Regions from separate parts of the Paenibacillus sp. W2I17 genome, predicted to be linked through region 2. Evidence: a T-box and tRNA genes for the amino acid it is inferred to sense, from the RefSeq annotation. Region 2 holds a T-box; the other holds one or more tRNA genes.

Region 1 (4,208 bases), 3.6 Mb from region 2:
TCATCTCTCCGTATAGTTGTAGTTAGTCGGCGAGTGGAGAAAGGTTTCAGGAACGCTTGTCCAGGATATTCGAGTATTTCGGATATAACCGCCGGATGCATTCCGGACAGATGTCATGGGTGAATTCGGCGTGGGTATGCTTCTCCAGATAACTCTCAACGGAGTTCCAGTGTTCCTCTTCGTCCTTGATTTGTTTGCAGACGGCGCAAATAGGCAGCAGTCCGCGCAATGTGCGCACTTCAGACAATGCTTTCTTCAATTGGTGTTCTGTCTTTCTTTGTTCGGTAATATCCATGTGTGAAATTAAAGCGAGATCGGTATCACCAGAATTGAATTTGAATAAGATAGAGGGGTGAGTTCTACACGAAACCACCTCTTTTCGTTGTATACAGTATACACGCAGATGTCATATGTATGATTTCGTTTAAAGGGTATTCCGCGTTCTTTCAAATTCTGTGCGACAAGTGCCGTGTTAGGGTTCTTGCTTCGTTTTGCCCAGGCTTCCGTCAGGTGCAGGTAGTGTCTATGACTACTGTGTATATCCGGGTTTGGTGAGCATTGACCAAGTCCCTGTTGCCAGGCACGGTTACAACTTTGGATAATCCAATTGTCATCAACGATGATGAGCTGGTGACGTATGGACTGGAACGACAGCCTCTCCAGATCGGATGTAACATGTCTCATGGATGAGATCCTCCTTTGGCAGAAATCTTATCTCAGTTCATCTGGAATATCCAAAATATCAGCGACCAGGTGCCTGAATCGGGTTGCTTTGCGTGTGCCGTGAATAAGATTGGATAAACGATAGGGTGGGATGCCATGCTGTTCACAAAAGGTCTTCTGGTCCACTTGAAGTTCGGTTAGCCGTCGTTTGATGGCCCATCCGAACGGAGTAACTGGTTTTTTCTTGTTCAAAAGGGTTCACCCCTGGTTAGAATGTAGTATTCAGCCGCCCTTTCTTCATGTAGAATATATAGAAATGCGAGCTGTATGTTTCATTATATACGTAAATTCGTCATCTAACAATTAAAAAAGACGGAAAAAAGTGTATTTTGTGATTATAAATGGCGTAAATACGTAAATAAAACAAATAAAATGACAAAAAACACGTCGGCAAGGAGGTTGCCGCGTGTTTTTTAGTTTGTTTGAATGAAGGGGAGCAGGTATGAGGAGGAAGAGGATTAGGCCCTGTAGGCATGAAGCCCAGCTCCGAGCATATGGAAACTGGGGAAAAACGATTTCATGGACATCGAGGTTGGCTGTGCCAGTCCATCCGCAGCCGAGGCGCTGACGGTCTTCCATTCATTCTCCAGATCTGTGGCCAGGCGGACCATCAGATCCTTGGTTGTATCGTTGTTCAGGGGAATGACTTTGGAGGCTTCGGTTATGCAGGCATTCATGGCTGAATGCAGGTAACCAAGGACCGCCTCTTCGACCGGGATGTCGAGGTGGTGGTTAATCCAGGCGTGAACAGTGGAGAGGCAGCCAACCGAATCATATTTGGCAAAGATCTGTTCGAGCTGGCTGAATTCAATCCAGGGGTGCAGAGCGCGTGCGAGTCTGATCAATCGTTTACCCATGGTGGCAGCTTGTTCTCTGAGATCTCCAGGGGTTCGCTGAACATGGACGAGCTTGTCGATCAGAGCTATCCGCCATGTATCCTTGTGATCTGCTGCGGTATAGATACCTTTGATGGCCATACCTTCAAGACGAACGATGCTCGGATGCAACTGACAACGCATGAATGATTCGAGATCTTCAGCATTACGAATGGTACCCTCCCTGATATGGATATCCATGCCGAAGGAATGGGTGAACCCTCCAACCTGAATAGAGGAATCAAGCAGTTTGACATAATCGAGCAGCTTATTCCCACGGTTCACAATCATTCGCCTCCTGTGTTCGTTAAATGTCAATTAAAGTGACGTTTATATTCCTTTTTGTTTGAGAATCCGAATTATATGATAGTTATCATCCCATAAATGTCCGCTTTTTGTCAATAGTATCAGTGAAATTTAATGAATAGAATCTAAATCTAAATTATTGTGTTATTTTAAATAACGTGTAATGTCATATGAATGAATAGGTAAAGGAAGGACTATATATAAATGAATCAATAAGATCAGCTCAAGCCGGAAAAGAGGGGATCAAATCTAATGATATGCAGTTCATGGGTAAAGATGACGAGATTATGCGATTTTTGATGAAAATGCCTAGCTGAAAAAGAAGTATTAAAAAGCACTTTACTTTTAGTTCTGAACCCGGTATAATCAATTCTGTTGCCGATTATTTACGACATGCGGTCGTGGTGGAATGGCAGACACGCTATCTTGAGGGGGTAGTGGGCGTATGCCCGTGGAGGTTCGAGTCCTCTCGACCGCATCATATGAACGATTAAAAAGAAGCTTTCCATTAATGGAAAGCTTCTTTTTTGTCTTTTTCGAACAGTATGACATCAAAGTTGAGAAAAAAAGGCCATCCATTACCGGGGCAATGGTGCTCTACCTTCCGGCTACGGGTGGCCTGTGTATTATTTTTGCAGCAAATTCTTGATATCTTCTTCAATCTTGTCCGGTGTTGTTTTGGGAGCATAACGTTTAATGACCTGTCCGTTCTGATCCACGAGGAATTTGGTGAAATTCCATTTGATTGCTTTGGAGCCGAGCAGGCCAGGAGCTTCTGTGCTAAGGTGTTGGAAAAGAGGGTGAGCGCTTGAGCCGTTCACATCAATTTTCTCAAACATGGGGAAACTCACGCCATAATTCATCTGACAGAACTCGGCAATATCGTCGGAAGATCCTTTTTCCTGTGCAAACTGGTTGCTTGGGAAACCAAGAACTTCAAATGGAGCATCTTGAAACTTGTCTTGCAGTTCTTGTAGACCTTTGAATTGAGGGGTAAGGCCACATGAGCTTGCCGTATTCACAATCAGGAGCACTTTGTCACGGTAGTCGGACATTTCAACTTCTTGACCGCGAAGTGTATTCACTTTGTAATCGTAGACTGTCATCTAAATCGCCTCCATTTATTTACTCTTATATCTTCTATTATATTGGTTGCAATTAAATATTGCAAAACTAATATGGTGTTAAAAGCATCAAAACAGGCAAGTTGTGCAGAATACGTGAATGAATTGCGAAGTGATTTACGCCAGAGTGAGAATTAGATAGCCTTGAAGAGATAGATAGAGTATAACTTTGTTGTAAGCGTTATTATGGATAGGAATTGGCAAAAATCTGCCGATTCGGTGATCTGCGCGGACTTTACACCGACATGGCACGGGTGTATGATTCATAACGTAATTTCAATTTAAACTAAATTGTACCTGAAAAACGAAACAAACGATAATATCGCTCGATCTTATCCTTAAGATATACGAACGATGTTTTAATCGCTGAGTTTCCATTCATTGATGAGTGGAAAACGGGGGAACCAACGGAATGCGCTGTCCAGGACAGTGGCATTCATGGGGTGAATTTTCCGGTGACAGCCGGAAATAGGGCGACTCTCGCGCCCGAATCCGTCAGCTAACCTCGTAAGCGTTAAAGGGAGAGGCAACAAGCCGTACGCTGGTTCATGGTGTTTTCGCCATGGATTATTTAAGAAGCGTTCGGGAGGCCTTGGTCCCCCACGCTTCTTTTTTGTTGTCTTTTCACGCCAAGGGAGGAACGAATGATGGATACTGAGATGATCTTAGTGACTGCTCCAAATGAAGCAGGACGCAAATTTATTAAATTGCTGATGTACAAAAAAATGCCGTTTGCCGTTCTAACCAACAGTGCAGGGGAAGAGCGCAGACTCCGTAGAATCGGAGTAGAACATGTCATTCGCATGAACACGGCTGCAGCTCAAAAATGGTTTTTGCCGCAGGGCAGCGTAGGCAACGTGTTTATTTTCGAGAACAGCCTGAATCTGACCTGTCGTTATTTACAGATCTGCCGTTCATGGACATCGAAATCCCTGTGCGTGATTACGGAGCAGAGTCATCCTAAGGGCATCTATCGGGGCATGGGCGCAGACCGGATTGTATATTCGCTTAATGGGGAAGTTGGCTTTCTCCTCAATGGTTAATGCCATAGCTTGTGATTGCTCAGGTGTAAGGTGCCTGTTATAATTGAATGTATCGATAAACGGAAGTTTGAGGAGACTCATGCAAGATGGTGAGTCTTCTTTTTTATGGTTTTAGAGGTTGTTCAAGGAGGAATTGG
Region 2 (4,208 bases):
GGACATACGAAATGCTGAAGCCTGGTGGAACGTTCCTGTTTGATGTGCATCATCCCAATACCCTTATTCGTTATGATGAGGAGCAGCCTTTTGTACTGGATGAGCGCTCGATATCTTATATTTGGACTTGTGATCTGGACCAGGATCGCTGTGAGATCGAACATCATCTCAGTATTTTTTCGCGTGTGGATAATGGTAACAAGGATATGTATCAGCGGTTTGAAGAAGTTCATGTCCAGCGTGCATATAATCCGGACTGGATGAAGCTGGAGTTATCCAAGGCAGGTTTTAGAGACGTGAAGGTATATGCGGATTTTGAATGGAAAGAAGCTGGAGACAGCGCACAGCGCTTGTTCTACGTGGCTGTGAAGTAAGAAGGAAAGATGACAACTGTCCTTATGTATCGTGCATAAGGACAGTTTTTTTGTTTGATTTTCCATGGAGAATGAATAGCAATAGTCTTAAATAGGATAAAGGAATGCTAGGAAAGACTTACGAGCGTGACAAAAAGTATTGCCAGTTAAAGTAAAGGAGGCCATAATAGTCGGATAGAAAGCGTTTTCTAAGGAAATCAATAGTCGAGGTGAGGTGTAGAAATGGAAAGTACATATAAAACAAGACTTACGTCAGAACAGTTGAATGCCATAATAGAGCAGCATTTCTCTGCAAGTATACAGGACTACAAGGAAATGGTGGATGGCTGGGCCAATCATGCATATCTCATTACACTGAGTGACGCACAGCGAGTGGTACTCAAAATTGCACCGTCGGCTTCGACAAATCTGATGCGCTGTGAGCAGGATCTCATGATTGCTGAGGTTGAGGCACTGCGCCTCATTACGGAGCTACAGGATGTTCCCGTACCCCAAGTGTTGGCTTATGATGATTCGTTAACTATGGCTTCAGCACGTTATTTTATCATGGAGTACATGTCTGGAACACCCTATAATCAGGTCAAGGATCAATATTCTGCGGAAGAACAGGAGGCCATTGAACACCTGCTCGGTCGGTACAATCGTCGAATTAATGAAATCAAGGGCGAGAAGTTTGGGTATTTCTCTGAGGAAAAACAGCGATATTCCACATGGAAAGAAGCATTTATGAATCTGATGGATGACATTCTTACCGATGGTGAAGAAGCCGGGGTTACATTTACGATCGATTACCCTGAATTGAGACGTTTGATTGGAGAAAAATCGAATGTACTGGACGATGTCAAAGAACCTGTGCTTGTGAGTTGGGATCTGTGGGATGGCAATGTTTTAGTAGACAAAGGTCGCATTACAGCCATTATTGATTTTGAACGTTCTCTGTGGGCAGATCCTCTGATGGAGCATTATTTCAGTCATTTTAACTATACGCCTGGTTTTGTGAAAGGGTATGGGCATGCGATTACAACTGAAAGTGAATTGAAAAGAAGAAGTCTCTATGACTTGTACTTTGATCTGGTGCTGCGTATTGAGTGCGCTTATCGTCAATATGATAATCAGGAACATGTGAATTGGACCATTCATAATCTGGAGGAAGGCATCGAGCGTTTTCGTTTATCCTGAACAGCAACGAGTATTATTGAACGGTACGAACCGTGTGACTTAAAAGGGTGATTATAACGTGTAATATTGACTTTGGGCTTGCTTTTTTATATAATGGTCCCGATATTGTATACATATTTCGATGATAAGGATCAGTAGTAATTCCTGTACATAACAGAGAGCCGGCGGTTGGTGCAAGCCGGTTGACAGTGATTTGCGAACTCGCCTTGGAGAAATGCGGTGATTACACCATTCTGTTTAACCTGCTTGTATAAAGCTTGGGTTCAGGAATGGAAATCCGCATCGGTTAACCGCCGTTACAGGTCCAAAGGGAGTGGATGACGAAGCACGTTCGTCCGCTAACTAGGGTGGTACCACGGGAATTCAACCTCTCGTCCCTAGCGCTGCAAACGCTACGGGATGCTGAGGTTTTTTTGTTGCAATTAAAGCTAAAGCGAATAACCTGAAGGAGGAACAATAGATGAGTGAGAATAACCAGCCGAAACACGGCTATCAGCCACAAGTCATGGAAAAAAGTTGGCAGCAATACTGGGATGCAAATAAAACGTTTAAAACGGGTGAGGACCCTGCTAAACCGAAATTTTATGCACTGGATATGTTCCCTTATCCATCCGGTTCAGGTCTGCACGTAGGACATCCGGAAGGATATACGGCAACAGATATCGTTTCCCGATACAAACGTATGCGCGGTTACAATGTATTGCACCCAATGGGTTGGGACGCTTTCGGTCTGCCTGCTGAGCAGCATGCACTGGATACAGGTGAACATCCACGAGATATTACATTCCGTAATATTGACAATTTCCGTCGCCAGATCAAATCACTTGGTTTCTCCTATGACTGGGAGCGTGAGATCAGCACAACGGACCCTGAGTACTATAAATGGACACAATGGATCTTTATCCAGTTGTACAATAAGGGCCTCGCTTATGTGGATGAAGTTGCAGTTAACTGGTGCGAAGCACTTGGAACGGTACTGGCTAATGAAGAGGTTATTGATGGTAAGAGTGAACGTGGAGGACATCCGGTTGTACGCAAACCGATGCGTCAGTGGGTCCTGAGAATTACCGAGTATGCAGAGCGTCTGTTGGAAGACCTGGAAGAGCTGGATTGGTCTGAAAGCATCAAGGATATGCAGCGCAACTGGATCGGTAAATCGACCGGTGCGGAAGTTGTATTTGCCATTGAGGGTCGCGAGGAAGTCATCAAGGTGTTCACCACCCGTGCGGACACATTGTTCGGTGCGAGCTTTGCAGTACTTGCTCCAGAACATGAATTGGTAGAAGCAATTACAACCGATGACCAACGTGAAGCGATTCAGGCTTATCAGGAGCAGGCTTCTCGTAAAAGTGATCTGGAACGTACAGATTTGGCCAAAGACAAAACAGGTGTATTCACTGGCGCTTATGCAATCAACCCTGTTAATGGTGCAAAACTGCCGATCTGGATTGCTGATTACGTTCTTGCAGGTTACGGTACAGGTGCGGTTATGGCAGTTCCGGGTCATGATGCACGTGACTGGGAATTTGCGAAGCAGTTCGGTCTGGATATCATCGAGGTTATTCAAGGTGGAGACGTTACACAAGAGGCTTATTCCGGTGATGGCGCGCATGTGAATTCCGATTTCTTGAACGGACTGAACAATGAAGAAGCGGTTGCCAAGATGATTGCATGGCTGGAAGAGAACGGTAAAGGACAAGGGAAAGTAACCTATCGTCTGCGCGATTGGCTGTTCAGCCGTCAGCGTTACTGGGGTGAGCCAATCCCGATTCTGCATCTGGAAGACGGAACAATGAAGACCGTACCGGAGGATCAACTTCCACTGCTGCTGCCTGATATCGACCAGATCAAACCTTCGGGTACAGGAGAATCACCACTGGCGAATGTTACGGAGTGGGTGAATACGGTAGATCCGGAAACGGGAATGAAGGCACGTCGTGAGACCAACACCATGCCACAATGGGCGGGCAGCTGCTGGTATTACCTGCGCTTTATCGATCCGCGCAATGACAAGGAACTGATCTCCAAGGAGAAACAGCAGCAGTGGCTGCCAGTTGATCTGTACATTGGCGGAGCAGAGCACGCGGTGCTTCACTTGCTGTACGCTCGTTTCTGGCACAAAGTGCTGTATGATCTGGGTGTTGTGGAGACCAAAGAACCTTTCCACAAACTGGTGAACCAAGGTATGATCCTGGGTACCAATAATGAGAAAATGAGTAAATCCCGTGGTAATGTCATTAACCCGGATGAAATCGTGAATGAATTCGGTGCAGATACATTGCGTCTGTACGAGATGTTCATGGGACCATTGGAAGCGACAAAACCGTGGAATGCAAACGGGGTTGAAGGCATGCACCGCTTCCTGTCACGTGTATGGCGTCTCTTCATTAACGAAGACACAGGAGCCATCAATGACAAGATTACGGTGGACGGTGGAACGGATGAGTTCAAACGGACTGCTCACAAAACGATCAAAAAAGTTACGGAAGATCTGGAACATCTGCGCTTCAACACATCCATCAGCCAGCTGATGATTTTCATCAACGATGCATACAAAGCCGATACACTGCCTCGTGAAGCGATGGAGAACTTTGTACAGCTGTTGTCACCACTGGCACCGCATATGGCAGAGGAACTGTGGAGCCGTTTGGGTCA

What was found. A T-box is a leader RNA that pairs with one kind of tRNA and senses whether it is charged. The one in region 2 lies ahead of leuS (leucine--tRNA ligase), so its partner is inferred to be a tRNA-Leu.
Region 1: it encodes a tRNA-Leu, which carries the amino acid that the T-box ahead of leuS (leucine--tRNA ligase) is inferred to sense. The anticodon was not compared.

What each region holds. Positions count from the first base shown of each region.
Region 1 is NZ_JAUSXM010000001.1:3,000,093-3,004,300, reverse strand. Features, by position in the region: gene urtE (urea ABC transporter ATP-binding subunit UrtE) at 1-16, shown strand, start outside; gene QF041_RS13410 (hypothetical protein) at 47-259, opposite strand; gene QF041_RS13405 (hypothetical protein) at 304-684, opposite strand; gene QF041_RS13400 (hypothetical protein) at 712-915, opposite strand; gene QF041_RS13395 (urease accessory protein UreF) at 1,182-1,883, opposite strand; tRNA gene QF041_RS13390 (tRNA-Leu) at 2,300-2,382, shown strand; gene QF041_RS13385 (glutathione peroxidase) at 2,531-3,010, opposite strand; cyclic di-AMP (ydaO/yuaA leader) riboswitch at 3,383-3,557, shown strand; gene QF041_RS13380 (HAD family hydrolase) at 3,673-4,071, shown strand.
Region 2 is NZ_JAUSXM010000001.1:6,640,966-6,645,173, forward strand. Features, by position in the region: gene QF041_RS29515 (class I SAM-dependent DNA methyltransferase) at 1-374, shown strand, start outside; gene QF041_RS29520 (phosphotransferase family protein) at 597-1,553, shown strand; T-box leader at 1,666-1,935, shown strand; gene leuS (leucine--tRNA ligase) at 2,014-4,208, shown strand, end outside.